4 regions of the Rhizobium sp. K102 genome follow, and region 1 is predicted to be linked to each of the others. Evidence: predicted binding sites of a transcription regulator. Region 1 holds the regulator's gene; each other region holds the start of a gene.

Region 1 (7,275 bases):
ATCGTCAAGCAGCTGAACATCAATGCTTCGAGCAAACCTGACGTGCGCGAGGCGACCGCCATGCTCTCCAAGAGCGCGCCGATCCAGCTGCGCGATATGGTCGTCGCCGATCCCTCGCTCATCGGCAAGACGGTCAATGTCTCGCTGCTCGCCGACGCCAATATCGACAGCGCCAACAAGGGCCAGATCGATCTCTCCGTCGATGAGAAGAACCGCAAGGTCAACGACAAGCAGGTGACCTGGATGAACCAGCTGAAGGCGAGCGGCGCTCTTCAGAAAGAGTTCAACACCGGCCTGTTCGTCAACGGCAACTCCAGCCGTCCGGAGGCCGCCGGCCTTGGCGTCGCCCTCATCGGCTCGCTCTACCTGATGCTGATCGTGCTGGCGCTTTCCCTGCCGATCGGCGTTGCCGCCTCGATCTACCTCGAGGAGTTCGCGCCGAAGAACAAGCTGACGGACCTGATCGAGGTCAACATCAACAACCTCGCTGCCGTTCCCTCGATCGTCTACGGTCTGCTCGGCCTTTCCGTCTTCATCAACTTCATCGGCCTGCCGCGTTCGGCCTCGCTGGTCGGCGGCCTGGTGCTGACGCTGATGACCCTGCCGACGATCATCATCGCCACCCGCGCGGCACTGCGCGCCGTGCCGCCGTCGATCCGCGCCGCAGCGCTCGGTCTCGGCGCCTCGAAGATGCAGATGGTGTTCCACCACGTCCTGCCGCTTGCCATGCCCGGCATCCTCACCGGCACGATCATCGGCCTGGCGCATGCGCTCGGCGAAACCGCGCCGCTGCTCCTGATCGGCATGGTCGCCTTCGTCGCCAACGCGCCGACCACGCCGCTCGAACCCTCGACGGCCCTGCCGGTGCAGGTCTATATGTGGGCGAACGAGGCCGAACGTGCCTTCGTGGAGCGTACTTCGGGTGCCATCATCGTCCTGCTCCTGTTCCTGATCGTCATGAACATGGGCGCCATCCTCTTGCGTCGTCGCTTCGAGCGCCGCTGGTAAACGGAGTTAAACATCATGAACATGTTGACGGAAGCTGCAGTTGAAAAGGCGCTGGATCAGAAGATGAGCAACGTCCCGTATAAGATGATCGGACAGGATGTCTCGGTTTACTACGGCGAGAAGCGCGCGCTTTTCGATGTGAACCTGAACATCCGCGAAAACACCGTAACTGCCCTGATCGGCCCTTCGGGCTGCGGCAAGTCGACCTTTCTGCGAAGCCTCAACCGCATGAACGACACGATCGAGGGCTGCCGCGTCACCGGCAAGATCACGCTTGATACAGACGATATCTATGATCCCGACATCGACGTCGTCGAGCTGCGCGCGCGCGTCGGCATGGTGTTCCAGAAGCCGAACCCGTTCCCGAAGACGATCTACGAAAACGTCTCCTACGGCCCGCGCATCCATGGCCTGGCCAAGTCGAAGGCCGATCTCGACCAGATCGTCGAGACAAGCCTGCAGCGCGCCGGCCTCTGGAACGAGGTCAAGGACCGCGTGCACGAGTCCGGCACCGGCCTCTCCGGCGGCCAGCAGCAGCGCCTGTGCATTGCCCGTGCCGTCGCCGTCAGCCCTGAGGTCATCCTGATGGACGAGCCCTGCTCGGCGCTCGACCCGATCGCCACCGCCAAGGTCGAGGAGCTGATCCACGAGCTGCGCGAGAACTACACGATCGTCATCGTCACCCACTCCATGCAGCAGGCGGCGCGCGTGTCGCAGCGCACGGCCATGTTCCACCTCGGCAACCTCGTCGAGGAGAACGACACCGACAAGATGTTCACCAACCCGGACGATCCGCGCACCCAGGACTACATCATGGGTCGCTTCGGCTGATTGCGGCAGTCCGAAGCCTTCCCGTTATTCGAGGACAAAGCCCCATGGCATCGACACATATTTATTCTGCCTATGATGATGATCTCAAGTTCCTCTCCAGGCGGATTTCCGAAATGGGCGGCCTAGCCGAGCAGATGGTCGCCGAATCCGTTCGCGCCCTGGTCAACGGCGACACCGCGCTGGCGCAGAAGGTCATCTCCGACGATGTGATCCTCGATCACACCGAACGCGAAATCGGCGACAAGGCGATTGTCACCATCGCCCGCCGCCAGCCGATGGCCTCGGACCTGCGCGAAATCATGGGTTCGATCCGCATCGCCGCCGATCTTGAACGCGTCGGCGACCTCGGCAAGAACACCGCCAAGCGCGTCATCGCCGTGCAGAGCACCGGCGTTCCGCGCAAGCTCGCCCGCGGTCTCGAGCATCTGTCCGAGCTGGCGCTCGTCCAGCTCAAGGAAGTGCTCGACGTCTATACGACGCGCGCCGCCGACAAGGCGACCGCCATCCGCGAGCGCGACAACGAGATCGACGCGATGTACACGTCGCTGTTCCGCGAACTCCTGACCTATATGATGGAAGATCCGCGCAACATCACGAGCTGCACGCATCTTCTCTTCTGCGCCAAGAACATCGAGCGCATCGGCGATCACGCCACCAATATCGCCGAGACGATCTACTACATGGCAACCGGCGCCCAGCCGGAAGGCGACCGTCCAAAGGACGACAGCGCCAACACCGTCGGTGCCGCCACGGAATAACCGTGCCGGACCAGCCCATCGCGTGCGCGCCCGTCCGGGCGCGCAAAGAGGTCGCAGCCAATTTCTGATTTTGCGCGGGATCCCTTGCTTAAATCACCCCCGGTTTAAGGATCGTGCGCGAGGAGACGGACACGCATGATCCCGAGAGTTGCAGTTGTTGAAGACGAGGAAGCCCTCAGCGTGCTTCTCCGTTATAATCTCGAAGCGGAAGGCTTCGAAGTCGATACCATCCTGCGCGGCGACGAGGCCGAAATCAGGCTTCAGGAGCGAACGCCCGATCTTCTCATCCTCGACTGGATGCTGCCCGGCGTCTCCGGCATCGAACTCTGCCGGCGCCTGCGCATGCGGCCGGAAACCGAACGGCTGCCGATCATCATGCTGACGGCGCGCGGCGAGGAGAGCGAGCGCGTCCGCGGTCTGTCCACCGGCGCCGACGATTACGTCGTCAAGCCGTTCTCGACCCCCGAGCTCGTTGCCCGCGTCAAGGCCATGCTGCGCCGCGCCCGCCCGGAGGTGCTGTCCTCGGTGCTGAAATGCGGCGATATCGAGCTCGACCGCGAAACCCACCGCGTCCATCGCAAGAGCCGCGAAGTCCGCCTCGGCCCGACCGAATTCCGCCTCTTGGAATTCCTGATGTCGTCGCCGGGCCGAGTCTTTTCCCGCTCGCAATTGCTCGACGGCGTCTGGGGCCACGATATCTATGTCGACGAACGCACCGTCGACGTCCATGTCGGCCGCCTGCGCAAGGCGCTGAACTTCTCCAACATGCAGGATGTCATCCGCACCGTCCGCGGCGCCGGTTATTCGATGGAAGCCTGAGGGCGCCGTCTGGTTGGTCCGGGCGTCGGAGCCGCGTAACGCAAAACGCGGCCGACAGATCACTGCACGGTGCGGTTCCTGCCGCTCGCGTCCCCCACACTCCGTCGTCCTCGGGCTTGACCCGAGGACCCATACGAGTGGGGCACTTCGTTTCCATGAACGAGCGGCATGCGCGCGGCATGGATACTCGGGTCAAGCCCGAGTATGACGGAGAACGGGGACAGCGGCCGGCAAGAGGCGCGACGTCTGGCGGAATTCCAGCAAGATTGCGCGGGTGGTTTGCGTGGGAACGCGGAAATAGAGAGGGCACTCCAAGAAACCCAACACGCACTTGGCGGTTCTTACCGCATGCGTTCCCCCACACTCCGTCGTCCTCGGGCTTGCCCGAGGACCCATGACCGCAAGCACCGCGTTCGCGTCACCCAATCAAAAAACGGGCCTTCCAGCCCGTTTTCGCATTTCCAGCAATGGTTGTCCGCTCAGCTGACCCGCGCTGCCGCCCGGCGCCGTTCGTTGACCGGCTGATAGGCAAGCTTCTGGTGATAGCTGCAATAGGGCGAATTATCCGGGAATTCGCAGCCGCAGAAGTGGAAGTCGTCCTTCAGCGGATCGCCGACCGGCCATTTGCAGGTGCGTTCGGTCAGTTCCGTCAGGCCGAGGCGGCGGGAAATCGGCACGACCACATTGCCCTTCGGAACATATTCCATTTCCTCGACGGCATCGATCTCGATCTCTTCCTTCAGCATCGTTGCGCCCTGCTGGCGGGTCACGGTGCGGGTGGTGATCCGGGAGGCGTAGTTCGGCGCGCGCGGCGCCGATGTCTGGCGCTTCGGCGTGCGCGCCGCGGTGGCTGTGCCGCCGGCCTTGGCGCGGCCCGGCAGGCTCAGCCGGTGCACCTTGCCGATAACGGCGTTTCGGCTCACGCCGCCAAGTTGTGCCGCGATCTGGCTGGCGCTCAGCCCTTCGGACCACAGCTTCTTGAGTTTCTCGACCCGCTCGTCTGTCCAGTTCATGCCCTGTCTCCACCTTTTGCGTTGGTGATGGCAGAATCCCTCACCGTTGTCCCGGAAGCCTCCGAAACAAGAAACGCTTGATCAATTTTGGTGACTAGTTCCGCCGCATGCAGTCTAGTAATTGAACTTTAACCTAGTGTGAGGCTGACTCCGTGACAAGAGTCGCGGGAATCCGGATGAATCGAATTCCGAGTTTTCCCCAACTTGCTGCCTCTGCGTGTCATTTCTGCAATAATGCCTGTTGAAGGCTGATAATGCCGCTGTACAAGCTTGCTGCATCCGCTAAGGGCGCAGTTTTGTTGACATTGCAGCGCGAAAAGGAAATAGTACCGATCGCCGCCGAAAGGCGGCATTTTTGATTTTTCGGGCCCGGTTTTCTTAGCCGGAGTCCGTGCTTGACAACACTGATCGGGAGACCCGCGCCATGGCCGAAGCCGCGCCGCTTTATGACACCTATTCTCGTGCCCCGCTGCGGTTCGAGCGAGGGCAGGGCGTATGGCTGATCACCGAAAGCGGCGAGCGCTATCTCGATTTCGGCGCCGGCGTCGCCGTCACCTCCGTCGGCCATGGCAATCCCCATGTGGTCGCCGCCTTGAAGGAGCAGGCCGACAAGGTCTGGCACCTCTCCAACATCTATGAGATCCCCGGCCAGGAGCGCCTGGCCAAACGGCTGACGGAGGCCACCTTCGCCGACAAGGTGTTCTTCACCAATTCCGGTGCCGAGGCGCTCGAATGCGCGATCAAGACGGCGCGCCGCTATCAGTTTTCCAAGGGCCATCCCGAGCGCTTCCATATCATCACCTTCGAAGGCGCCTTCCATGGACGCACGCTTGCGACGATCGCCGCCGGCGGCCAGGAGAAATATCTCGAAGGCTTCGGCCCCAAGACGCCGGGTTTCGATCAGGTGCCGTTCGGCGACATCGAGGCGGTGCGCGCCGCCACCACCGATGCGACGGCGGCAATCCTCATCGAGCCGGTGCAAGGCGAGGGCGGCGTGCGCCCCGCCACAGCTGAGTTCATGAAGGCGCTGCGCCAGATCTGCGACGAGAAAGGCCTGCTGCTGATCCTCGACGAGGTCCAGACCGGGGTTGGCCGCACCGGCAAGCTCTTCGCCCATGAATGGTCGGGCATCACGCCCGACATCATGGCTGTCGCCAAGGGCATCGGCGGCGGCTTCCCGCTCGGCGCCTGCCTTGCCACATCAGAGGCCGCCTCCGGCATGAAGGTCGGCACCCATGGTTCGACCTATGGCGGCAATCCGCTGGCCATGGCCGTCGGCGGCGCCGTACTCGATGTTATCCTCGCGGACGGCTTCCTGGAACATGTGCGCGACGTCGCGCTGGTCTTCCGTCAGGGGCTGGCCTCGCTGAAGGACCGTTATCCCGATGTGATCGAGGATATCAGGGGCGAGGGCCTGCTGCTCGGCGTCAAGGCGGCCGTTCCCTCGGCCGAACTGCTGCAGGCGATCCGCGCCGCGCATCTGCTCGGCGTGCCGGCCGGCGACAACGTCATTCGCCTTCTTCCGCCGCTCGTCGTCACCGCCGAGGAAGCCCGCGAGGGTCTCGCCCGCCTCGAGCGCGCCGCCGAGAGCATCCGCGCCTCCAAGGTCAAGAAGACGGCTTGAAGGGATTGCCGCCTTCGGGCGCACGACAGGTAAGAACATGGCTCCTAAACATTTCCTCGATCTTTCGGCCGTCACATCGGCCGACCTCAGAACCATCATGAACGATGCGCTTTCCCGCAAGCAGGCCTTCAAGGCCGGCCAGGGCGACAAGCCGCTCGGCGGCAAGATGCTGGCGATGATCTTCGAGAAGCCGTCGACGCGCACCCGCGTCTCCTTCGACGTCGGCATGCGCCAGCTCGGCGGCGAAACGCTGTTTTTGTCCGGCACCGAAATGCAGCTCGGCCGCGCCGAGACGATCGGCGACACCGCCAAGGTGCTGTCGCGCTATGTCGATGCGATCATGATCCGCACCACCGAGCACTCGCGCCTGCTGGAGCTTGCCGAGCATGCGACCGTGCCCGTGATCAACGCGCTGACGGATGACACCCATCCCTGCCAGATCATGGCCGACATCATGACCTTCGAGGAGCATCGCGGCCCGATCAAGGGCAAGACCATCGCCTGGACCGGCGACGGCAACAATGTGCTGCATTCGCTGGTCGAGGGGGCCGCGCGTTTCGGCTACCGCATGAACATGGCCGTACCCCTTGGTTCGGAGCCCAAGGATCACTATCTGAACTGGGCCCGCAATGAGGGCGCCGAAATCATGCTCTGCCATGATGCCGACCGCGCGGTCGAAGGCGTCGATTGCGTGGTGACCGATACCTGGGTCTCCATGAATCAGGAACATCGGGCCCGGGGTCATAACGTCTTTCAGCCTTATCAGGTCAATGCGGCCTTGATGGCCAAGGCCGGTAGCGATGCATTGTTCATGCATTGCCTGCCTGCCCATCGCGGCGAGGAAGTGACGGATGAGGTGATCGACGGCCCGCAATCCGTGGTCTTCGATGAAGCGGAAAACCGTCTTCACGCGCAGAAGTCGATTCTTGCTTGGTGCCTGGGCGCGATCTGAACCATAATCGGACGCCGCGCGCGAACAACGCGCGGCCGCGCGAGCGAAGGGCACACTTGCTCATCGCTTGAAAACTAGGAGTGAAAGCCATGGCAGAAGCTGCAGCCGCCCTCGGCCAGTTCGATTTCGCCGGCGATGACCATGTCGTCCCTTTCCAGGTGGAGGGTCTGGATGTGCGCGGCCGCGCCGTCCAGCTCGGCCCGATGCTCGATGCGATCCTCGAGCGCCATCATTATCCCGCGCCCGTCGCCCGGCTGCTTGCCGAAGTCG
Region 2 (7,275 bases), 810 kb from region 1:
ATTTGCGCCGCGTCCAGTGGGAATCGCTGTCGATCAATTTCGTCATGGTCTTCTCGCCGAACACCTTCCGCGGCGCTCCGCACGCCTGGCTCGCGACACTGACCGATCCCGCCTCGACGCCGGCCGAAGATGCGGCGATCCTGAAATCCGTCACCAACACCTATCCGACGGTCACCAGCGTTCGGGTCAAGGACGCGATCGATATCGTCAACCAGCTCGTTGCCCAGCTGGCGACCGCGATCCGCGCCGCAGCCTCGGTGGCCCTCATCGCCTCGATCCTCGTCCTCGCCGGAGCGCTTGCCGCCGGCAACCGGGCGCGCACCCACGATGCAGTGGTGCTGAAGACGCTCGGCGCCACCCGGGCCATGCTGATCCGCGCCTTCAGTTACGAATACCTGATCCTGGGGCTTGCGACCGCGATCTTCGCGCTAATCGCCGGCGCCGCCGCCGCCTGGTTCATCGTCGCCCGCATCATGCGGCTGCCCTCGGCCTTTCTGCCCGACGTGGCGGGGCTGACGCTGGTGACGGCGCTCGTCCTGACCGTCGGCATCGGCCTCATCGGCACCTGGCGCATCCTCGGACAGAAGGCGGCGCCCGTCCTGCGCGAGCTTTGACCGGCGAACGACGCCCAAACCCTTCACCTTACGGCGATTTAACCGGCCAGGCCCTTGCAAGCCTCTTGTTTGCGAGGGGCGAAGGCCTCATATTGTCTGCAGGCATGCTGGAGCTCCGCAGCGGCGCCCGGGTCGAAAACCCCGACACCGTAACTCCATCGGAGCTTGTAAGAGGAAACTATGGCTGATCTTCGTAACTATCAAAGCCGCGCTCAAACCGGCGAGATGATTGATCAGGGCCTGCGCACTTATATGCTCAAGGTCTACAACCTGATGGCGCTGGGTCTGGCGATCACCGGTGTGGCCGCATATCTGTCGTTCCAATTCGCTTTCGCCAATGGCGAGATTACCGCTTTCGGTCAGGCGATCTATCTGAGCCCGCTGAAGTGGGTGGTCATTCTGGCGCCGCTGGCTCTGGTGTTCTTCCTGAGCTTCCGGATCCATAGCATGACGGTGAGCGCCGCCCAGACGACCTTCGCGATCTATGCCGCGCTGGTCGGCCTGTCACTCTCGTCGATCTTCCTGATCTATACCGGCCAGAGTGTCGTTCAGACGTTCTTCGTTACCGCCGCCTCCTTCGGCGCGCTGTCGCTTTATGGCTACACGACGAAGCGTGACCTGTCGGCAATCGGCTCGTTCCTGATCATGGGTCTCTTCGGCCTGATCATCGCCTCGCTCGTCAACGTCTTCCTGGCCTCCTCCGCGATGCAGTTCGCCATCTCGGTGATCGGCGTGCTGATCTTCGCAGGCCTGACCGCCTACGACACGCAGCGGATCAAGGAGCTCTACTACGAAGCTGATGACGTTGCTGTTGCCGGCCGCAAGGCGATCATGGGCGCGCTGACGCTCTATCTCGACTTCATCAACCTCTTCATGTTCCTGCTGCAGTTCATGGGCAACCGTAAATAAGCAGGTCCATCAAGATCGAAAAGGCGGCTTCGGCCGCCTTTTTTGTTGCGCCGTTTTCGGAGGAATGGTTTTAGAGAAGCTCTGCCCCGCCGCTGGACCACTGCCCGATGTCCTTCCTTCTGCGCGACGCCTCTGAGGCCGATATTCCCGCCATCACCGATATCTACCGTGAATCCGTTCTGAACGGCACGTCGAGCTATGAGATCACACCGCCCTCCGGGGCCGAGATGGCGCAGCGTTTTGCGGCGATCGTCGGCCAGCAATATCCCTATATCGCCGCAGCCGATGATGACGGAAACTTCCTCGGCTACGCCTATGCCTCGGCCTTCCGCACTCGCCCGGCCTATCGCTGGATGGTGGAGGATTCGATCTATCTGGCGCCCGAAGCGCGCGGCCGCGGCATCGGCAAGGCACTGATGACCGAATTGATCGACCGCTGCACCGTCCTCGGTTTTCGTCAGATGGTGGCCGTCATCGGCGGCGCAAGCCCCGCCTCGATCGCGCTTCATCTCAAGGCGGGCTTCGTGGAGGTCGGCCTGATGCAGGGCACGGGCTACAAGCACGGCCGCTGGCTCGACACGATGCTCATGCAGCGCAGCCTCGGCGAGGGCATGACGACTGATCCGGATCCATCCGCCTATCCCGGCACGCTGTTCGCCGGCTGATCAGGCTTACTTATCAACCAGCTTCAAAGCCTTGTCGAACACCTTGAGGACGTGGTTCAGCTCGTGTCCGCGCTTCAGGATCATGCCGTTGACGTTGATGACGGAGTAAGCGCCTTGCTTGGCGGCGAGCTTCGGGTTCTTTTCGATTCGGAAGAACGGCATTTCGCCGGAGCGCTTGAAGACGGAAAACACCGCCCTGTCTTTCAGGTGATCGATGGCGTAATCGCGCCATTCACCCTCGCCGACCATGCGGCCGTAGATCCACAGGATCGCGTCGAGTTCGCGCCTGTGGAAAGTCACCGGAAGCGGGTCTTTGCTTTGTTTGTATTCCCTGAGATCGACGACGACTGAAGAACTATTGTCGACGGAGCGGCTTTCGCCGTGTCGCAAATCCGGCTGATCTGTCATCAGTCTCCCGAGGCCTCCGCTTGTGACAGGAGAATGACAGTTTGCCCGAGCCGCTACAAATTGCAAGAGTGCGGCCCGTCACATTCGGCCGCAGTGGAAGAGTCGACGCTTTCTCGGCAGCGCCGCATTTCAGTCAAAACAGCGCCTCATTTGCAGGAGAATTATGCATCCCGGTTTGGCGCCAGCGCGCCAAAGGGCCCGGCGGAGCGTATCGACCTTAACCCCAGCCCCGAATACGCTCGGCCGGGCCGCCCGGACCTTCATCCGTATCAGGATGAAATCTCAGATATTTTTGCCCGCCATCACCACCGTCGCGCCAAGGATCGCGGCCGGATCGCCGTCCGCGGTCGCCGACTGCAGCAGGATAGCGCAACCCTCGAGTTGCGGCCGCTGCAGGACGCTTGCCGGCAGCGTCAGATTGGTCGCCTTGCCATCCCACATGCCGACGGTTTCGACATTGGTGACGCTGTGCAGATAGGAGAGCTTCTTGCCGCTGTTTTCACCCTTTTCGACTTCGATCGTCTTTTCCTTGTCGAAATAGACCATGACGACATTGGCTTTACCCTGCCCTGCGCCGATCTTGATCTCCAGCTCGTCGCCGCGCATCGATGCGCTGATGGGAACGGTCAATCCGTTGCCTTCGCTGCTGTAGCTGTCGATCCGGCTGTTGATGCCCGTGAGATCGGAACCGGCGAGATGGCCGCGCCCGTTGACGATGACTTGCGGCGTGTAGACGTTGCTGCGGCCCATCGTCCTGGCATAGCCGTATTGCCGCTCGGTGTTTTCCTTCGAGCTCAGCGTATCGGCCCAGCCGAGATAATTCCAGTAATCGACGTGATAGGCGAGCGCGATGACATCGCCCTGGTTCACCAGCTTGCGGAAAGCCGCATCAGCGGGGGGACAGGAGGAGCAGCCCTGCGCCGTGAAGAGCTCGACGACGCCTTTCGGCGTGCCGTCTTCGGCATGCAGCGGGCCTGCGAGAACAACACCGGCCAATAGCGGGATCAAGAAACGGGGGGACATTCATGCACCTCTTTTTCAGCGCCGACGGCGTATTGGAACCGGAGGCGCTGAGATATGAACGTACGAATAATCCTTCCGGGTCCAAACGAAAAGTCACGAACGGGTGAGACGCGGCATGACCGGAAGCCGCGGAAAACAAATCATCGTGAGTTCGCTCGATGACTGTCGCTGCATAAGAAAGCCGCCGGAAATTGCTTTCCGGCGGCCGTGATCATGTCAGGCTCTTAGCGATCAGGCAGCGAGATCGCGCAGGACCGTCTGCAGGATGCCGCCATTGTTGAGGTAGATCACCTCGTCGAGCGTATCGACACGCGACAGCAGCGGAACGTCCTTCACGGTGCCGTCGCTATAGGTGATCTTGGCGATCTTCCGCTCGCGCGGCTTGATCTTGTCCAGGCCCTCGATGGTGACGAGTTCGTCGCCCTTGAGGCCAAGGCTCTGCCAGGTCGTGCCCTCTTCGAAGACGAAGGGGATGATGCCCATGCCGACCAGGTTCGAGCGATGGATGCGCTCGAAGGACTGAGCGATCACCGCCTTGACGCCGAGCAGGTTGGTGCCCTTGGCCGCCCAGTCGCGCGAGGAGCCGTTGCCATATTCGACACCGGCGAAGATGACGAGCGGCACGCCCTCGGCCTTGTACTGCATGGCCGCGTCGTAGATCGAGGTCTCTTCCTTCGACGGATAGTGAATGGTGTAGCCACCTTCCTTGCCGTTCGGGCCGAGCATGTGGTTGCGGATGCGGATATTGGCAAACGTGCCGCGCATCATCACTTCATGGTTGCCGCGGCGCGTGCCGTATTGGTTGAAGTCGGCAACGGCAACGTCATGACCGATCAGGTAGGCACCGGCCGGCGATGCCGCCTTGATCGAACCGGCGGGCGAGATGTGGTCGGTGGTGATCTTGTCACCGAACAGGCCGAGGACGCGCGCGCCCTTGATGTCTGCCACGCCGGTGCCCTTCTTGCCCATGCCGACGAAGTAAGGCGGGTTCTGGACATAGGTCGAATTGTCGTCCCAGGCATAGGTCTGGCCCGGCGGAACCTGGACGGCCTGCCAGTTGACGTCGCCCTTGAAGACGTCGGCATACTTGCTTTCGTAGAGCTCGCGGGTCACGTATTTCAGGATGAATTCCTGGACTTCCTTCGAGGTCGGCCAGATGTCCTTGAGATAGACCGGGTTGCCGCTCTGGTCCTCGCCGATCGGCTCCTTGGTCAGGTCCTTCTGCACCGTGCCGGCAAGCGCGTAGGCGACGACGAGCGGCGGCGAAGCGAGGTAATTCGCCTGGACGTCAGGCGAAATGCGGCCTTCGAAGTTACGGTTTCCGGAAAGGACGCCGGATACGATCAGGCCCTTGTCGTTGATCGTCTTCGAGATCGGCGCCGGCAACGGGCCGGAATTGCCGATGCAGGTCGTGCAGCCGAAGCCGACGAGGTTGAAGCCGAGCTTGTCGAGATCAGCCTGCAGGCCCGACTTGGCGAGATATTCGCCGACGACCTGCGATCCCGGGGCGAGCGAGGTCTTGACCCAGGGCTTGGTCTTCAGGCCCTTGGCAACGGCGTTGCGGGCAAGAAGGCCGGCGGCGATCAGCACCGACGGGTTGGAGGTGTTGGTGCAGGAGGTGATGGCAGCAATCGCCACGTCGCCATGGCCGAGATCGAAATCCGTGCCTTCGACCGCATAGCGATTGTTCAGCTGGCCGGGCTTCTTGTAGTCAGCATCCATCGAGCCGGCGAAACCGGAAGCGATGTTTTCGAGTGCGATGCGGCCTTCCGGACGCTTCGGGCCGGCCATCGACGGAACGACGTCGCCGAGGTCGAGTTCCAGCGTGTCGGTGAAGACGAGATCGGAACCATCGCCTTCGCGCCACATGCCCTGGGCCTTCGAATAGGCTTCGACGAGCGCGATCCGGTCATGCGTGCGGCCGGACATGGTGAGATAATTGATGGTTTCGCCGTCGACCGGGAAGAAGCCGCAGGTGGCGCCATATTCCGGGCCCATGTTGCCGATCGTCGCACGGTCGGCGAGCGGCATGTTGTCCATGCCGGGGCCGAAGAATTCGACGAACTTGGAAACAACGCCCTTCTTGCGCAGCATCTGCACGACGGTGAGAACGAGGTCGGTCGCCGTGACGCCTTCCTTGAGCTTGCCGGTCAGCTTGAAGCCGATGACTTCGGGCAGCAGCATCGACACCGGCTGGCCGAGCATGGCTGCTTCCGCTTCAATACCGCCCACGCCCCAGCCGAGAACGCCGAGACCGTTGATCATCGTCGTGTGGCTGTCGGTGCCGACGCAAGTATCCGGATAGGCGATCGTCTCGCCGTCCTCTTCCTTGGTCCAGACGGTCTGGCCGAGATATTCGAGGTTGACCTGGTGACAGATGCCGGTGCCGGGAGGCACGACGCGGAAGTTCTTGAAGGCCTGCTGGCCCCACTTCAGGAAGCGGTAGCGCTCGCCGTTGCGCTGATATTCCAGCTCGACGTTCTTGGCGAAAGCCTGCGGCGTGCCAAATTCATCGACGATGACGGAGTGGTCGATGACGAGGTCGACGGGAACGAGCGGGTTGATCTTCTCGGGATCGCCACCGAGCGACACCATCGCGTCGCGCATGGCGGCAAGGTCGACGACGGCGGGAACGCCGGTGAAGTCCTGCATCAGCACGCGCGCCGGGCGATAGGCGATTTCGTTTTCGACCGCACCCTTGTTGTTCAGCCACTCGGCAACGGCCAGGATGTGCTCCTTGGTAACCGACTGGCCGTCTTCGAAGCGCAGCAGGTTTTCGAGCAGCACCTTCATCGAATAGGGAAGCTTCGAGACGCCGGGCAGACCGTTTGCCTCAGCCTTGGGCAGGCTGTAATAGACATAGTCCTTCCCGTTCACCGAAAGCGTGGAACGACAATTGAAACTGTCAAGAGATTTAGACACGAGAGACCCCGTTTCTGATAGCCAACACAGTCGTGCGAACGCCTATGCACTTAATGCACATCAGGATGCGGGTACGGCCATTTCCGCTGTCCGCACGTGGAACAGATGCTCCAAGTTCGGCGCAAGGATGAAATTCACGCCGACCGCTGGCGTGGTTGCAGGTCTTATAGATAATTTCCTAAAAACTTGCCATACCCGGAAACGGTCAAAATCGGACATTTTTTGACCCCTCCGTAAGCCGAAACGAAGAAAGAGCCGATGCATGCATCTCACCGCCGAAAATCTGGCCGCAAGGCGCGGTGACGATCTCATTTTCGTTAACATTTCCTTTCACTTGGCAGCCGGCGAGGCGCTTATCCTGACCGGCAGAAATGGATCGGGAAAGTCCACTTTGCTGCGCGTTGTCGCCGGCCTCCTCAGGCCTGAAAAGGGCACTGTCATCTTTCATGGCGACGGCAGCCGGGAAGGCCGGCATCCCGGTGAGGTCTGCCACTACCTCGGCCATCGAAATGCGATGAAGAATGAACTTACGGTTGCAGAGAACCTCGATTTCTGGCGCGCCTTCCTCGGCGAAACGGAAACGCCCGCCGACCTATCACTCGAAGCGGCAGCCGAAGCCGTCGGCCTTTCGGGAATAACCCACCTTCCCTTCGGCTATCTCTCCGCCGGCCAGCAGCGCCGATTCGCCTTCGCCAAGCTGCTCGTCGCCCACCGGCCCGTCTGGATCCTTGACG
Region 3 (7,275 bases), 1.7 Mb from region 1:
CGAGTTCGAGATCACCCGCGAGCGCATCCGCATCATTCCCGAAGCACTTGCCGAGGCGGTCAAGCCGATCGAAAAGATCTCCGACATCAGGATTTTCGACACCGGCGGCATGCTCGGCCGCGGTGGCGCGAACGGCGACAACGGCATCGGCATGGGCGACGGGCTGGCCGGCCAGCTGCTCGCCTACCAGGCCAATAAACCGATCCTCGACAAGCTGTTGAAGGAAGCCGGCTTCGAAGGCGACAATGCCATCTCATCCCTGCTTGGAAGTCTCGACAGCGCCAAGCCCGCGGCCCCACCTGTCGTATCGGCCGCACCCGCGCAGGCGGCTATCGCCGCTGCTCCTCCGAAGGAGTAATCTCCTATCGCGCGCGAAGGTGGCCGGCTACCGCAGCCAGCCGGTCGCCAGCGCACTCGCCCAGTCGGGCCGGCGGTTTTCCGCAGCCAGTCTCGACATCGCAAGATTGTCATAGGCGACGTTGCGGAACTGCCACGTCCATCCCGCAGGCGTTTTTTCCAGAATGGCATAGCCGGCCAGCGGATGGCCGGCTTCGACCTTGTGATAATAGGGCAGATCGTCGTCATAGGCAGGGCAGCCGACGCTGCCGGGATTGACGATCAGCCGGCCGTCGGAGAGACGGACGGCGCGGGGAATATGCGTGTGCCCGCAAAGGATCAGTGGCAGGTCTATGCCCTCAGCCAACGCCTCGATCGTTTCGATCGGCTTCGGGGAAACGATGCCCTCCGGCGAGACGGACTCCAGCCAGTAGACATTGTCGTCTTTGGGCGTTGCATGACAGAGATAGGCCTCGCCGCGATAGACGGCATCGAATGGCAGGCTGCGCAGCCAGTCGAGCTGGGATGGCGACAATTGCCGATAGGCGGCGGCATCCGAGGCATGCATGGAAGCCGGATTCTGCTCAACCAGATAGCGGTCGTGATTGCCGCGCACCGACGTCAGGCCGAGCGGCATCAGCAGATCCGCCGTCCGTCCGGCCTCCAGCGGCCCGCTGAAGACATCGCCGAGATTGACGATCTCCTCGACGCCTTCGGCGCGAATATCGGCCAGCACCGCCTCGAGCGCCAAATGGTTGCCGTGGATATCGGCGATGGCGGCAAAACGCATCTCTAACTGCCCCGATAGGTGGAATAACCATAGGGCGAGATTAGTAGCGGCACATGGTAATGGGCCGTGACGTCGGCAATGCCGAAACGGATTGGCACCAGATCGAGGAAAGCCGGATGTGGCAGCGGCGTGCCGCAGGCCCTGAGATAATCGCCGGCGTGGAAGACCAGTTCATAAATCCCCACGCGGAAATGTTCGCCGGCGAGGATCGGGCCGCCATCGATCCGGCCGTCGGCATTGGTCGCGACCGTCTTCAGATGCCTGCGGATCTCGCCCTCGAGCTGGAAAAGATCGATCCTGAGGCCCTTGGCCGGCTTGCCGAGGGTGGTGTCGAGAACATGCGTGGTCAGTCCGGTCATGGGGCTGGCTCTTTGATGACGAAGGGGGTTTCGAAGAAGAATTCTTCCAGATTGTTGCCCGGTCCGTCGCGATCGACGACCAAGAAATCGGAGGGCTGGCCAAGCGCCATCAGCGGATGATGCCAGACATTGCGGCGGTAATTCACCCCCTGATCCCCGCGCGCGAGAAACACCTGCGGCCGGCCGGGCGCCCGTTCTCATCGTCGGAGACGACGACGAGAAAGGGACGGCCGGAAAGCGGCGAGAAGCTCTGGCTGCCGAAAGGATGGCGCTCCATCATGTCGACATCATAGGGAAAGCTGCGCGGCTGGCCGCGAAACAGATTGATAATGACGTGCGCGCCCTCGCCCGCCGCCTCGGCTGTGGCCAGCGCATGAAAACGCTCGGTCGTGCCGCCATTGATCAGCCGCATCGAGGCTGGATCGGCTTCGATCACCTCGCCGTACGGGGCGAAGGTCGATCTGGTCAACGGACGAATGTCGAGAAATTCGGGCAACGGCTTCACTCGCCTTCGGCATGCCAGTGACGAATGGCATCGATCTCGACAAGAAGTTCCGGCAGCGTGCGATAGGTTGCCTCCCAGATGTCGGAGGGATCGAGCGCGAAGACGTCTTCGAGAATACGGTTGCCCGTGCCGCAGATTTTCGTCCAGGGCAAAGTGGGATGCTCGGTGGCAAATTCCGGATGGGTGACGAGCAGGCGGGATGCAGCTGCGCCGATGGTGAAGTGGCAGAAGGCAACGGCCTTGAAAGTGAGATTGTCCTCGGCGAAGGCCGCCTCATCCATTCCGCCGACAAAATACAATGCTTCGGCGGCCGCCTTCTGCATTTCATTGAGATAGTCGATAGCACGCGGCTCGCTCATTCACCCTCCGGCAACATCGATGTCAGGCGCAGCAGTGCGATCCGTTCGACCTGCGCCGTTGCGGTCACGAATTCTTCATCCCGGCCATTACCGATCCTCTTCTCGAAGGCCGAAAGGATGTCGTCCTTGCCGAGCCCTTTGACGGCGATGATGAAAGGAAAGCCGAATTTTTCGACATAGGCCGAATTGAGTTCGCTGAAGCGGGCATGCTCGGCCGGGCTCAGCCGGTCGAGACCGGCTCCCGACTGCTCCTTGCGGCTGTCTTCGGTGAGTTCTCCTGCGATCGCCAGGCGCCCGGCGAGATCGGGATGGGCGCGGAGCACGCCGAGACGCTCTTCCCGGCTTGCCGCCCGGAAGATGGCGGCAAGTGCCGCATGCACGCCTGATGCCGTCAGTGGCTCCCTCACGCTGCCGTTGTCATAGGCGCGCTCGGCGATGAAAGGCGAATGTTCGAAGACGCCGCCGAAGCGGGAGACGAAATCCTCGCGCGATATCATCAGAGCGCGTCCGGCTGATGCTGCTGGTGCCAGTGCTCGGCAATCTCGATGCGGCGCGGAATCCAGACCTTGTCGTGCTTCAGCACATATTCGATGAAGCGCTTCAGCGCCGCCGCCCGGCCGGGCCGTCCGACGAGGCGGCAATGCAGGCCGACCGACATCATCTTCGGGCTGCCCGCCTTGCCCTCCTCATAGAGCGTGTCGAAGGCATCCTTCAAATAGGTGAAGAACTGATCGCCCGCGTTGAAGCCCTGCGCCGTGGCAAAGCGCATGTCGTTGGTTTCGAGCGTATAGGGAATGATCAGGAAGGGTTTCCCGTCGACACCCTTCACCCAGTAAGGCAGGTCGTCGGCATAGGAATCGGAGGAATAGAGGAAACCGCCCTCCTCCTGCACCAGCCGAAGCGTGTTGTCGGAAGGCTTGCCCTGATACATGCCGTAAGGCCGCTCGCCGGTCAGTTCGGTGTGCAGGCGCACGGCCTCAAGAATGTGCTTGCGCTCGAGATCCTCGGGGAAATCCTTGTATTCCAGCCAGCGGTAGCCATGGCTTGCGATCTCCCAGCCGGCCTCCTTCATGGCGGCGACGGCCTCGGGGTTTCGCGCCATCGCCAGCGTCACGCCGTAGACGGTCGCCTGCACCTTGAGATCGGTGAACATCCGCCAGAGCCGCCAGAAGCCGGCCCGCGAGCCATACTCGTAGATCGATTCCATGTTGAGATTGCGCTGCCCCGGCCAGGCGGCTGCGCCGACGATTTCCGACAGCAGGTTTTCGGAAGCCGGATCGCCGTCGAGGATCGAGCTTTCGCCACCCTCCTCGTAATTGATGACGAACTGCACGGCAACGCCTGCCTCGCCCGGCCATTTCGGATCGGGCGTCTGACGCCCGTAGCCGACGAGATTGCGCGGATAAGTCTCGGATACCATCAAATCACCTTCCGAAAAGACGGGGAACGGTATCATCCGCAGCCGGAATGTCGAGACGGAAACTGCGCGGCAGAATTTATCCTTTCGGAACAATCGCTTAGCTTAACGCTTACTCAGGCGATCCTGCGGGCGCTGACCTTGCCCATGGGATGCAACGAATGGACGCGGAAGGGACCGCCGGTACCCTCTTCGATCATCAATGCCACGTTCGAAACCATCACCGGCTCCCTCAGGACGGGCTCGAAGATCGTTCGCAGCGCCGGTTCGATGCGGGGCATGTCGATTGCGTTGATGGAGCCTGTCACCGGCATATGGAAGCGGAACTCGTCCATGACATAAGGATTGCCCCAACGATGCAGATTGGCGAACTGCGCCGCCGACAATCCATCCGGATCGCTGCGCTCGATGTCAGCTTCGCTCAACGGCGCGCGGTAGCGATCGAACTCCTGGACGATCGCCGAAGCCAGATACTGGATCTGCTCACAAGGAGCGCTCGGCATCAGGCTGTAGAAACTGCCGAGCCGGGCAATTTCGAGACGTGAAATCTGGAAGGGAGCGAATGTCCCGGCAAAACGCATGAGATCGCGCAGGAGTTGCGATTCTGACATATCGCCGGACAGATGGAACGGCGCCTTCAGGACGCCGTGGAAACCATAGCGCCGCGGCACGGCTGTATGGAAGGCGATCTCGTGAATGCCGAGGCCGCGGACCGCTGGAGGCTCCAGCATATCGCCGGAAAATACGTTTCGACCGAGCCAATTGGCGGCCACGAGCGACAGCGGGTCGCTCGCCGGAGGCGTGAAGCAAATGGCATAGCGCATGCAATTTCCTCCATCAAGGAAGTGAGCGCCGCTGAAATTGGGCGCTGCCGATGCGCAAGCAGATAGGTGATTTGCATGACAGAATAACGAAACACAGCTGTATCTAATTCACGTTTAACGTGAAGCCACAGCGATATGGCTTGAAATCGCAAAGCTTTCCGGCAGGAAAAATTCGCAATCTATATCGCCTGCGATACAAACTGCCGCCTCCGCCAGCCGGTGGGCGAGGCCGAAGCTGACCTTGAAACCGCCAGTCAATGCGATGAGCCGCGGGTGGTCGGGATGGCGGCCGATCATCGGATCGCGATCGATGGCCTTCGGGCGAAGCCCCGCCCAGCGTTCGACGATCGGCGCGTCGCGAAGGATCGGAGCGATGGCGCGCGCCGCCTCGATCAGCGCGTCGAGCTGCGCATCGGTCGAAACGGGATCGTCGAAGCGGTTCTCGCTGGTGCTGCCGATCGCCGCATGCCCGCCCTCATGCGCGACGACATAGAGACCGTCGAGGAAGATCGTCGGCAGCGCCGGGTCGATCTCCGCCCTCAATAGCGCCGCCTGCCCCTTGACCGGCTGGCCGAGCGGCTGTTTCAGCCCAGGCGTCAGATCCTGCAGCAGGGGAAAAGACCGATGGCCGGCGGCCAGGATGCAGCGGCCGAAGGTGACTGTTTCGCTGCCTATCGCGGCCGTGCCTCGGTCCGGATCGAGCGCAGCGACATCGGCGTTTTCCATGATGCGCACATGTTTTGCTTGCTGCAGGAAGGCGACGAGCACTGAGATCAGCGAGCGGGGGGCGACGCGGCCGGCAAGCGTATCATGCACGAAACCGCTCTCGCCGGCAGAGGCCTCGACCCAGCCGTCTACATCGGGCCTGTCGAGCACATGCCAGTGGAACCGGCGCTCGCCTGCCCGCCAGTGGCGCTCGGCGTCCTCGGAATGGCCGCGGGCTATACGGTTGAGATGCGGTTTCGGCAGCGGGATCAGTCGTCCGGACCTGTTATAGCCGGCGGAAAGCCCGGTTGCCGCTTCGAGCGCGGCGATTTCGGCTTCGAGCGAGACCAGCGCATCGAACTGGAACTGCTTCTTCTGCGACCAGCGGTCCGGCATATGCGGCATCAGCGCCCCGAGCAGCCCGCCGCTCGCACCTCTGCCCAGCCTGCCGGCATCGGCAAGAAGGGTGCTTATGCCACGTCGCTCGGCATGGACGGCCGCCCAGAGGCCCATGATGCCGCCGCCGACGATCAGCAGGTCGCAAGAAGATTGACCGGACGCCGGCGCAGGACTATCGGCTTTTTCCATGACAGACGTGAACCCAGATCAGATTGGCGCGGGCGCGCCGCAGCCGCTCGAATGGCGCGACGGCGATATGCCCTATTCCACGACCTTTGGCGATCATTTTTATTGCCAGACGGATGGCCGGCTGGAATGCGGCCACGTCTTCCTCGCCGGCAACGGCCTGCCGGAGCGCTGGAGCGGGCGGCAGACATTCGTGATCGGCGAACTCGGCTTCGGCACCGGCCTGAACTTCGCCGAGACCTGGCGGCAATGGAAGCAGCATCGCGTGGCCGGCCAGCATCTGCATTTCATCTCCTTCGAACTCCATCCGATGCGCGGCGAAGAGATCGGCCGGGCGCTCTCGCACTGGCCGGAGATCGATGCCGAGCGCGACGCGCTGACAGCGGCCTGGCCGCAAACGCCTGATGGGACCGTCTCGCTCGACCTCGACGATCAGACGCGGCTCAGCGTCGTCTGCGGCCCGGCCCTCGACGGCGTCATGACAGCGAAGCCGGGCTTCGACGGCTGGTATCTCGACGGCTTCGCCCCGTCGCGGAACGGCGACATGTGGTCGGATGACCTGATGCGTCAGGTCTGCGAAAAGACCGTCGCCGGCGGCACCTTCGCCACCTATGCCGCGGCCGGCTTCGTGCGCCGCAATCTCATCGCCGCCGGTTTTGCCGTGGAACGCCGCAAAGGGTTCGCCGGCAAGCGGGAAATGCTCTGCGGCGTGAAGGCGCCTTCCAGCTAGAGCTTGTCGGCATTCGTCGGTTCGGGTCAGTAGCTCGTACGTCCCGGCTGCTGGTCGTCCTTGCCGAGCCATTGCCGGATCTTTTCTTCTAGCAGTTCGGGGCTGATCGGCTTCGACATGTAGTCGTCCATGCCGGCGTCGAGGCAAGCCTCCCGGTCGCTTTCCAGCGCATGGGCGGTGACGCCGATGATCGGCACCCGCTGGCCCTGCCCCTTTTCCCGTTCGCGGATCGTCCGGGTCGCCTCATGGCCGTTCATGACGGGCATCGAGACATCCATCATGATGATGCGCGGCGTGTGGCTCTCCCAGGCCGCAACTGCCTCCTGCCCGTTATTGACAACACGGAAGGAGAGCCCCGTTCCCTGCAGGATCTGGGTGAAGACGATCTGGTTGACCTCGTTGTCTTCGGCGACGAGCACGTCGACGAATTCAGCCGCCCGCTTCTGCGGCGCAGGCACCGGTGCCGGCACGGCCGTTTCGGCCTGCAACCGGGTGATTTCGGCCTGCGAAGCCTGCTTCACGCGCCGGGCGCGAACCACCTCGACGACGGTGTTGCGCAGCACGTTGGCGCGCGCCGGCTTCATCAGATGCGCCTGGCCGTTCAGCGCCGCGAACTCCTTTTCCGTGCCTGAGATATCCATCGACGTCAGGAAAATGATCGGCAG
Region 4 (7,275 bases), 390 kb from region 1:
CGTCCGCCGCATGCGCCGCGAATTCGAAGCCGCCCGCAACAGTGACGAAGACATGAAGGAAGCCGCCGAATGAGCGATCTGGCCAGCTACAACTTCGCCTATCTCGACGAACAGACCAAGCGGATGATCCGCCGCGCCATCCTGAAGGCGATCGCCATCCCCGGCTATCAGGTGCCCTTCGCCTCGCGCGAAATGCCGATGCCCTACGGTTGGGGCACCGGCGGCGTGCAGGTGACGGCCTCGATCATCGGGCCCGATGACGTGCTCAAGGTCATCGACCAGGGCGCCGACGATACGACCAACGCCGTTTCCATCCGCGCCTTCTTCCAGAGGGTCGCCAATGTCGCGGTGACGACGCATACAAGCGAGGCGACCATCATCCAGACGCGCCACCGCATTCCTGAGGAAAAGCTCAAGGCCGGCCAGGTGCTCGTCTACCAGGTGCCGATCCCCGAGCCGCTGCGCTTCCTCGAGCCACGTGAGACCGAGACGCGCAAAATGCATGCGCTGGAAGAATACGGTCTCATGCACGTGAAGCTCTACGAGGATATCGCCCGCAACGGCCGCATCGCCACGACCTATGCCTATCCGGTCAAGGTTCATGGCCGCTACGTCATGGATCCCTCGCCGACGCCCAAATTCGATAATCCCAAGATGCACAAGTCGGAAGCGCTGCAGCTTTTCGGTGCCGGCCGCGAAAAGCGCATCTATGCCGTGCCGCCCTATACCGACGTCGTCAGCCTGGATTTCGAAGACCATCCCTTCGAAATCCAGCGTTTCGGCAAGCCCTGCGCGCTGTGTGGCGCCGAGGACGTCTATCTGGACGAGGTGATCCTCGACGACAAAGGCGGGCGCATGTTCGTCTGCTCCGATACCGACCATTGCGAAGATCGCCGGGCACTCGGACATGCCGGCGAAATGCTGGCCCGGGAGGCTGCAGAATGACCGATACGCCGCTTCTCAAAGTCAACGACCTCTCGAAGTTCTATGGCAACCGCATCGGCTGCCGCAATGTGTCCTTCGAGCTCTGGCCCGGCGAAGTGCTCGCCGTCGTTGGCGAATCCGGCTCGGGCAAGACGACGCTGCTGAACTGCATCTCCACCCGGCTGATGCCGACCACCGGCAGTGTCGAATACCACATGCGCGACGGCAGCTACCGCGACCTCTACCATATGAACGAAGCCGAGCGCCGCTTCCTGATGCGCACCGACTGGGGCTTCGTGCACCAGAACCCGGCCGACGGGCTGCGCATGACGGTTTCCGCCGGCGCCAATGTCGGCGAACGCCTCATGGCGATCGGCGACCGGCACTACGGCAAAATCCGCTCCACCGCCATCGACTGGCTGGAACGCGTCGAGATCGACGCCGACCGCATCGACGACCAGCCGCGCGCCTTTTCCGGCGGCATGCGCCAGCGATTGCAGATCGCCCGCAACCTCGTCACCGGCCCACGCCTCGTCTTCATGGACGAGCCTACCGGCGGCCTCGACGTCTCGGTGCAGGCCCGCCTGCTCGATCTCGTGCGCGGCCTCGTCAACGATCTCGGCCTCTCGGCCATCATCGTCACGCACGATCTCGCCGTCGCCCGGCTTCTGTCGCACCGCATGATGGTGATGAAGGACGGCTACGTCATCGAACACGGGCTCACCGACCGGGTGCTCGACGATCCGCGCGAACCCTACACGCAACTGCTCGTTTCCTCGATCCTGCAGGTCTGAGCGCCGCTGCAGGTCCAAAACCAGGGAAGACATCATGCCAACGCCCCTCGTCGTTTCCGAAGTCTCGAAGAGCTTCACCATGCACCTGCGCGACGGCATCCGGCTGCCCGTCGTCTCCGATGTCGCCTTCTCGGTCGCCTCAGGCGAATGCGTCGTGCTCGGCGGTCCGTCGGGCATCGGCAAGAGCTCGCTGCTGAAGATGATCTACGGCAATTACGCCGTCGACACCGGCCAGATCCTCATCCGCCACGACGGGCGCGTCGTCGATCTCGCCGCCGCCGATCCGCGCACCGTGCTCGACGTGCGGCGCAATACGCTCGGCTATGTCAGCCAGTTCCTGCGCACCGTGCCGCGCGTCGCGGCAATCGACGTCGTTGCCGAACCGCTGGTGGCGCGTGGCGAGGAAGCCGGCGCCGCGCGGGAAAAGGCGGGCGCCCTGCTTGCCCGGCTCAATCTGCCGGAGGCACTGTGGCAGCTTCCGCCCGCCACCTTCTCCGGAGGCGAGCAGCAGCGCGTCAACATTGCCCGTGGCTTCATCACCGAGCATACGATCCTGCTTCTCGATGAACCCACAGCCTCGCTCGATGCCCGCAACCGCGCCGTCGTCGTCTGCATGATTTCGGAAAAGAAGCAGGCGGGCGTCGCCCTTCTCGGCATCTTCCACGATGAGGAAGTGCGCGAAGCCGTCGCCGACCGCATCCTCGACGTCCAGCAGTTTTCTCCAAGAAAGATCGCCGCATGAGCCGCAGGCTGGGCATTGAACCCTATGTCCACGAGACCGCCTCCGTCAGCGATTCCAGCTTCGGGCGCTATACGGAGGTTTCCGAGCGCTGCCGCATCAGCGAGGCGACCTTCGGCGACTATTCCTACATCATGCAGGACGGCTCCGTCTGGTGCGCGACGATCGGCAAGTTCGTCAATATCGCCGCCGCCGTGCGGATCAACGCCACCAACCATCCGACCTGGCGGGCGACGCTGCATCATTTCACCTATCGCGCCGCCGACTACTGGCCGGACGGCGACATGGAGGAGGACTTCTTCGCCTGGCGGCGCGCAAACCGCGTGACGATCGGCAACGACGTCTGGATCGGCCATGGGGCGACGATCCTGCCGGGCGTCAGCGTCGGCAACGGCGCGGTGATCGGCGCCGGCGCGGTCGTCTCCAAGAACGTAGCGCCCTATGCGATCGTCGGCGGGGTACCGGCCAAGCTCATCCGCGAACGCTTCCCGAAAGAGGTCGGAGAGCGCATGGACAGGCTTGCCTGGTGGGACTGGGACCATGACCGTCTGCGCCTGACGTTGCAGGATTTTCGCAACCTGAGCGCGGAAGATTTCCTGGCGCGCTACGAGGGCTAGAAGCGGTCTTCGCAGCACCGAGAATTGTGACGCCACTTACACAAATATGACACGCGACGTTCACGAAGCGGGACTAATGCGATGCTCATCAACGCCTGGAATACAAGGGGAAGAGCATGATGTTCGAGCTGAAGAATGTCACACGCCGTTTCGGAAACAAGCTCGCCGTTGATGCCGTGACACTAATCATTCCCCAGGGCCAGATGGTCGGCATCATCGGGCGCTCCGGTGCCGGGAAGTCGACGCTGCTCCGCATGATCAACCGGCTGCAGGAACCAAGCTCCGGCTCCATTCGTTTCGCCGGAGTCGAAGTCTCCGGGCTTCGCGGCCAGGGCTTGCGCAACTGGCAGCGCGACTGCGCGATGATCTTCCAGCAGTTCAACCTGGTGCCGCGCCTCGATGTTCTCACCAACGTCATGCTCGGCCGCCTCAATCACCGCTCGACGTTCCTGAGCCTCCTCAACATCTTCACCCGCGAGGAACGCGTGCACGCGATCGCGGCCCTCGAACGCCTCGGCATCGAGCAGACGGCGCTGCAGGCGGCCGGCACGCTTTCCGGCGGCCAGCAGCAGCGCGTGGCGATCGCCCGCGCGCTGCTGCAGAACCCGAAGATGGTTCTTGCCGACGAGCCGATCGCCTCGCTCGATCCGCTGAACGCCAAGATCGTCATGGATGCGCTGCGCGACATCAACGAGCGCGAGGGCATCACCGTCATCACCAACCTCCACACGCTCGATACCGCCCGCAACTATTGTGAGCGCATCGTCGGCATGGCCGGCGGTCGGGTCGTCTTCGACGGCAAGCCGTCTGAGCTAACCGGGGAGGCCGTCAAAGAAATTTACGGGACTGACAAGGACGGCGCCGGCATCGACGAAACCATGACGTCGACCAGCCTCGAATCGATGCGCCGCGCCGAGACCCCATCCTCCGGCATGATGGCCAAGACAGCCGCCATGCATTGATCCGTGTCCGGCCGACGGGACAACGGCCGGAGAACCAACTGACGAGCCACGTCACAACAGGGAGACTTCTAATGTCAGCATTCCGCAAGATTTTGATGGCAACCATCGCCGTAGCCGCCCTCGCCGGCAATGCCGCCGCTCAGGACGTCAAAGTCCTCCGCATCGGTCTCGATGGCGGTGAAAACGAAGCCGACCAGGTGCGTCGCACCGAGTGCGTCAAGCCGGGCTTGATCGCCGCCACCGGCGTTTCCGAAGTGCAGCTCTTCCCGTCGCCGAACTATAACGGCGTCATCCAAGGCCTGCTCGGCGGCACGATCGATCTCGCCGTCATGGGCGCCGCCTCTTACGCCGCGATCTATATCAAGGATCCGAACGCCGTCACCCCGGTTCTGGCCACCAAGCAGGCCGACGGTTCGACCGGCTACTACTCGATCATGGTTGCCCGCAAGGATTCGGGAATCAAGACGCTGGCCGACGCCAAGGGCAAGAAGCTCGGCTTCGCCGATCCGGAACTCTACCTCCGGCTACCTTGTTCCTAACGTTGCCCTTCCGAAGGACACTGGCGCTCCAGTCAAGCAGTACTTCTCTGAAACCGGCTTCGGCGGCGGCCACGAGAACCTTGTTCTCGGCGTTCTCGACAAGAAGTTCGACGTCGGTACCACCTTCGGTTCCGGTCAGGGGGATTGGGCGCAGGGTTACACCTCCGGCAACCTGCACCAGATGGTCACCAAGGGCCTGCTCGACATGGACGATATCGTGGAAGTCTGGAAGTCGCCCCTCATCCCGAATGGTCCTCTGATGGTTTCCCAGAAGCTGCCGGCCGACCTCCAGAAGAAGGTTACCGCCTACTTCGCCGAACTGCCGAAGAAGGACAAGAGCTGCTTCGAAATCGTTCACCGGCGGCGGCTACGTTGACTGGGCGCCGGTCGACCAGAGCTTCTACCAGACGATCATCGACGCCCGTAAGGCCGTCATCGGCGGCTGATCCTCAGCCTGAACCGTCTTGCGGCGGCATCATGATGGTGCCGCCGTTTTCAAGAAGGAAGCCACCTATGGCGCACTCGGCCGGCGCGGACTCTCTCAGCGGATTGCAGGAGAGCTCCCGCACCATCCTCGATCATTATCAGAGCCAAGTTCGAACGCGACGCATCTATACCGTCGTTTCGATCGTGGTGTTCCTGATCATCCTCGGCGCCTCGCTCGACTTCGCCAACAGTGCCAATTCGGGCAAGTTCTTCGAGCGCCTGCCCTATTTCTTCGATTTCATGAAGAGCTTTGTACCGGACAGCCCGCTGGAGATTTTCCGCGCCATGTTCGACCTGCCGTCGCCCTACTCCGATGGTTCGATAAAATACGACTATACAAGCGACCGCGTCTGGATCACCGACAGTTTCTATATCCCGAATTTCTTCTACCAGCTCGCGATCACGCTCAACATCGCCATCGTCTCCACCATATTGGGTGCGAGCGGCGCGTTCCTGCTCTGCTTTTTCGCGTCCACCAATCTCGTCGGAGCAGGTGTGACGCGCTGGATCGTGCGGCGCATCATGGAGATCATGCGCGCCTTCCCGGAGATCGTCATCGCCGGGCTTCTCGCGGCAATCCTTTCGATCGGTCCTATCTCGGCGATCATCGCGGTGTGGTTCCACACTATCGGCGCGCTTGGAAAGCTGTTCTTTGAAGTTGTCGAGAATGCTGACATGAAGCCGGATGAAGGCCTGCGCGCAGTCGGCGCCGGCTGGCTGGAGCGTGTGCGTTTTGCCATCCTGCCGCAGGTGCTCCCGAACTTCGTCTCCTACACGCTGCTGCGCACCGAGATAAATGTGCGTGCCTCGACCATTATCGGCGCTGTTGGCGGCGGCGGCATAGGCGAAGTCTTCAGCCTTTCGATTGGCCGCGACCATGCCGCCAAGACTTACGCAATCATCATCCTGCTGCTGATCACGGTCATTTGCGTCGACCAATTTTCCGCCTGGCTGCGTCGACGGCTGATCGGCCAGCAGTCCTTCGAATTTGGCCGGGGAGCGGCGTGATGTCCTCTGCTCTGACCATGAACGCTATCGAACGTAACCGCCTGCTGGCCGCCTATCCGGACATCTTCCATCGTAGCTTCATGCAGCGATGGGGCCTTCTCCTCATCTCTGCGGCAGTCCTCGTCTACCTTGCCTTCTGCTTCGCCTTCTTCAACGTCATTCCGACTTTCGTAAACGGCAACTGGGATCGCGCAGCAATCTATGTTCAGGACTGGTATTCCTGGCGTGCCCAGCCGCGCCTGCGTTTCCAGAACGATCAGGTCGTCCCACAATGGACAAGCCGTCGCCAGTATCCCGAAGGCGCTGAGATCTACTGGCTGAAGCCCAGCGCCGATGGGCGCAGATACACTGTCACCTTCGGCAGCGACGGTGACCGTCTGGACGTGAGCCCAAGCCGCGTTGACGTCTATATCGACGGCAAGCTCTATCCCGTCACCATCACCCGCGACCGAGCCTCTTTGCCTGCCGATGCGCCAGTCCAGATGCAGCAAGACGACAACAAGGTGAATGTCTATTACGGGTTTTCCGGACAGGCAGAAATCCGCACCAGCCAGGTCTACGTGCAGCGCCGCTTTCTCGGCTGGGCGAACTTCTTCTTCGATACGCAATCGCCCTTCTGGGGCCGCAGCCTGCCCGAGGTCGTGGGCCTGATGTTCTCGGGCGCACGAACTCGATGCTAATCAATCCAACGCGTCGCTGGCATTGGACAACTTCCTCAACAACGCGAGCTGGCAGCACGGCGACATCCTGTCGAAACTGATGCAGACACTCGTCATGGCCTTTGTCGGCACATTATTCGGCACCCTGGTTGCTTTTCCGCTCGCCTTCATCGCCGCACGCAACATCATGCGTAACCGCGCCGTGAACTGGGCCACGAAGCGGCTCTTCGATTTCCTGCGCTCGATCGACATGCTGATCTGGGCGTTGTTCTTCACCCGCGCCTTCGGCCCGGGGCCGCTTCCCGGGATCGCGGCGATTTTCTTCACCGATACGGGCGCGCTCGGAAAAGTCTACGCAGAAGCCCTCGAGAACATCGACGACAAGCAGCGTGAGGGCGTCAAGTCGGTGGGTGCGGCGCCAGTTGCCGTTCAACGTTTCGGCGTCGTTCCACAAGTCCTGCCGGTCTTCATCTCGCAATCACTTTATTTCTGGGAATCGAATACGCGTTCGGCAACCGTGATCGGCGCCGTTGGGGCGGGCGGCATT

The links. Region 1 encodes PhoB, which activates phosphate uptake and scavenging genes when phosphate is short. Its sites were predicted from a motif close to TGTCATNNANCTGTCAT; they were not measured.
Region 2: the regulator PhoB is predicted to act here: its motif matches at 2,619-2,635, upstream of MHI61_RS24820 (DUF2794 domain-containing protein).
Region 3: the regulator PhoB is predicted to act here: its motif matches at 4,666-4,682, upstream of MHI61_RS07655 (DUF1045 domain-containing protein).
Region 4: the regulator PhoB is predicted to act here: its motif matches at 3,110-3,126, upstream of phnC (phosphonate ABC transporter ATP-binding protein).

Annotation. Positions count from the first base shown of each region.
Region 1 is NZ_CP092436.1:3,021,091-3,028,365, reverse strand. Features, by position in the region: gene pstA (phosphate ABC transporter permease PstA) at 1-1,008, shown strand, start outside; gene pstB (phosphate ABC transporter ATP-binding protein PstB) at 1,024-1,839, shown strand; gene phoU (phosphate signaling complex protein PhoU) at 1,884-2,597, shown strand; gene phoB (phosphate regulon transcriptional regulator PhoB) at 2,733-3,416, shown strand; gene MHI61_RS20915 (GcrA family cell cycle regulator) at 3,896-4,429, opposite strand; gene MHI61_RS20910 (aspartate aminotransferase family protein) at 4,854-6,053, shown strand; gene argF (ornithine carbamoyltransferase) at 6,091-7,005, shown strand; gene MHI61_RS20900 (Hsp33 family molecular chaperone) at 7,095-7,275, shown strand, end outside.
Region 2 is NZ_CP092436.1:3,829,824-3,837,098, reverse strand. Features, by position in the region: gene MHI61_RS24835 (ABC transporter permease) at 1-614, shown strand, start outside; gene MHI61_RS24830 (Bax inhibitor-1/YccA family protein) at 795-1,523, shown strand; gene MHI61_RS24825 (GNAT family N-acetyltransferase) at 1,631-2,188, shown strand; gene MHI61_RS24820 (DUF2794 domain-containing protein) at 2,195-2,596, opposite strand; gene MHI61_RS24815 (thioredoxin family protein) at 2,879-3,619, opposite strand; gene acnA (aconitate hydratase AcnA) at 3,851-6,541, opposite strand; gene ccmA (heme ABC exporter ATP-binding protein CcmA) at 6,804-7,275, shown strand, end outside.
Region 3 is NZ_CP092436.1:350,362-357,636, reverse strand. Features, by position in the region: gene MHI61_RS07690 (flotillin domain-containing protein) at 1-358, shown strand, start outside; gene MHI61_RS07685 (metallophosphoesterase family protein) at 386-1,126, opposite strand; gene uraH (hydroxyisourate hydrolase) at 1,129-1,485, opposite strand; partial or broken gene MHI61_RS07675 (ureidoglycolate lyase) at 1,482-1,981, opposite strand; gene MHI61_RS07670 (HepT-like ribonuclease domain-containing protein) at 1,987-2,349, opposite strand; gene uraD (2-oxo-4-hydroxy-4-carboxy-5-ureidoimidazoline decarboxylase) at 2,346-2,846, opposite strand; gene puuE (allantoinase PuuE) at 2,846-3,769, opposite strand; gene MHI61_RS07655 (DUF1045 domain-containing protein) at 3,883-4,590, opposite strand; gene MHI61_RS07650 (FAD-binding oxidoreductase) at 4,705-5,883, opposite strand; gene mnmD (tRNA (5-methylaminomethyl-2-thiouridine)(34)-methyltransferase MnmD) at 5,882-6,610, shown strand; gene MHI61_RS07640 (response regulator) at 6,637-7,275, opposite strand, start outside.
Region 4 is NZ_CP092436.1:3,415,877-3,423,151, forward strand. Features, by position in the region: gene MHI61_RS22925 (carbon-phosphorus lyase complex subunit PhnI) at 1-73, shown strand, start outside; gene MHI61_RS22930 (alpha-D-ribose 1-methylphosphonate 5-phosphate C-P-lyase PhnJ) at 70-945, shown strand; gene phnK (phosphonate C-P lyase system protein PhnK) at 942-1,718, shown strand; gene phnL (phosphonate C-P lyase system protein PhnL) at 1,753-2,460, shown strand; gene MHI61_RS22945 (DapH/DapD/GlmU-related protein) at 2,457-3,074, shown strand; gene phnC (phosphonate ABC transporter ATP-binding protein) at 3,194-4,036, shown strand; partial or broken gene phnD (phosphonate ABC transporter substrate-binding protein) at 4,108-5,021, shown strand; gene phnE (phosphonate ABC transporter, permease protein PhnE) at 5,089-6,069, shown strand; partial or broken gene phnE (phosphonate ABC transporter, permease protein PhnE) at 6,069-7,275, shown strand, end outside.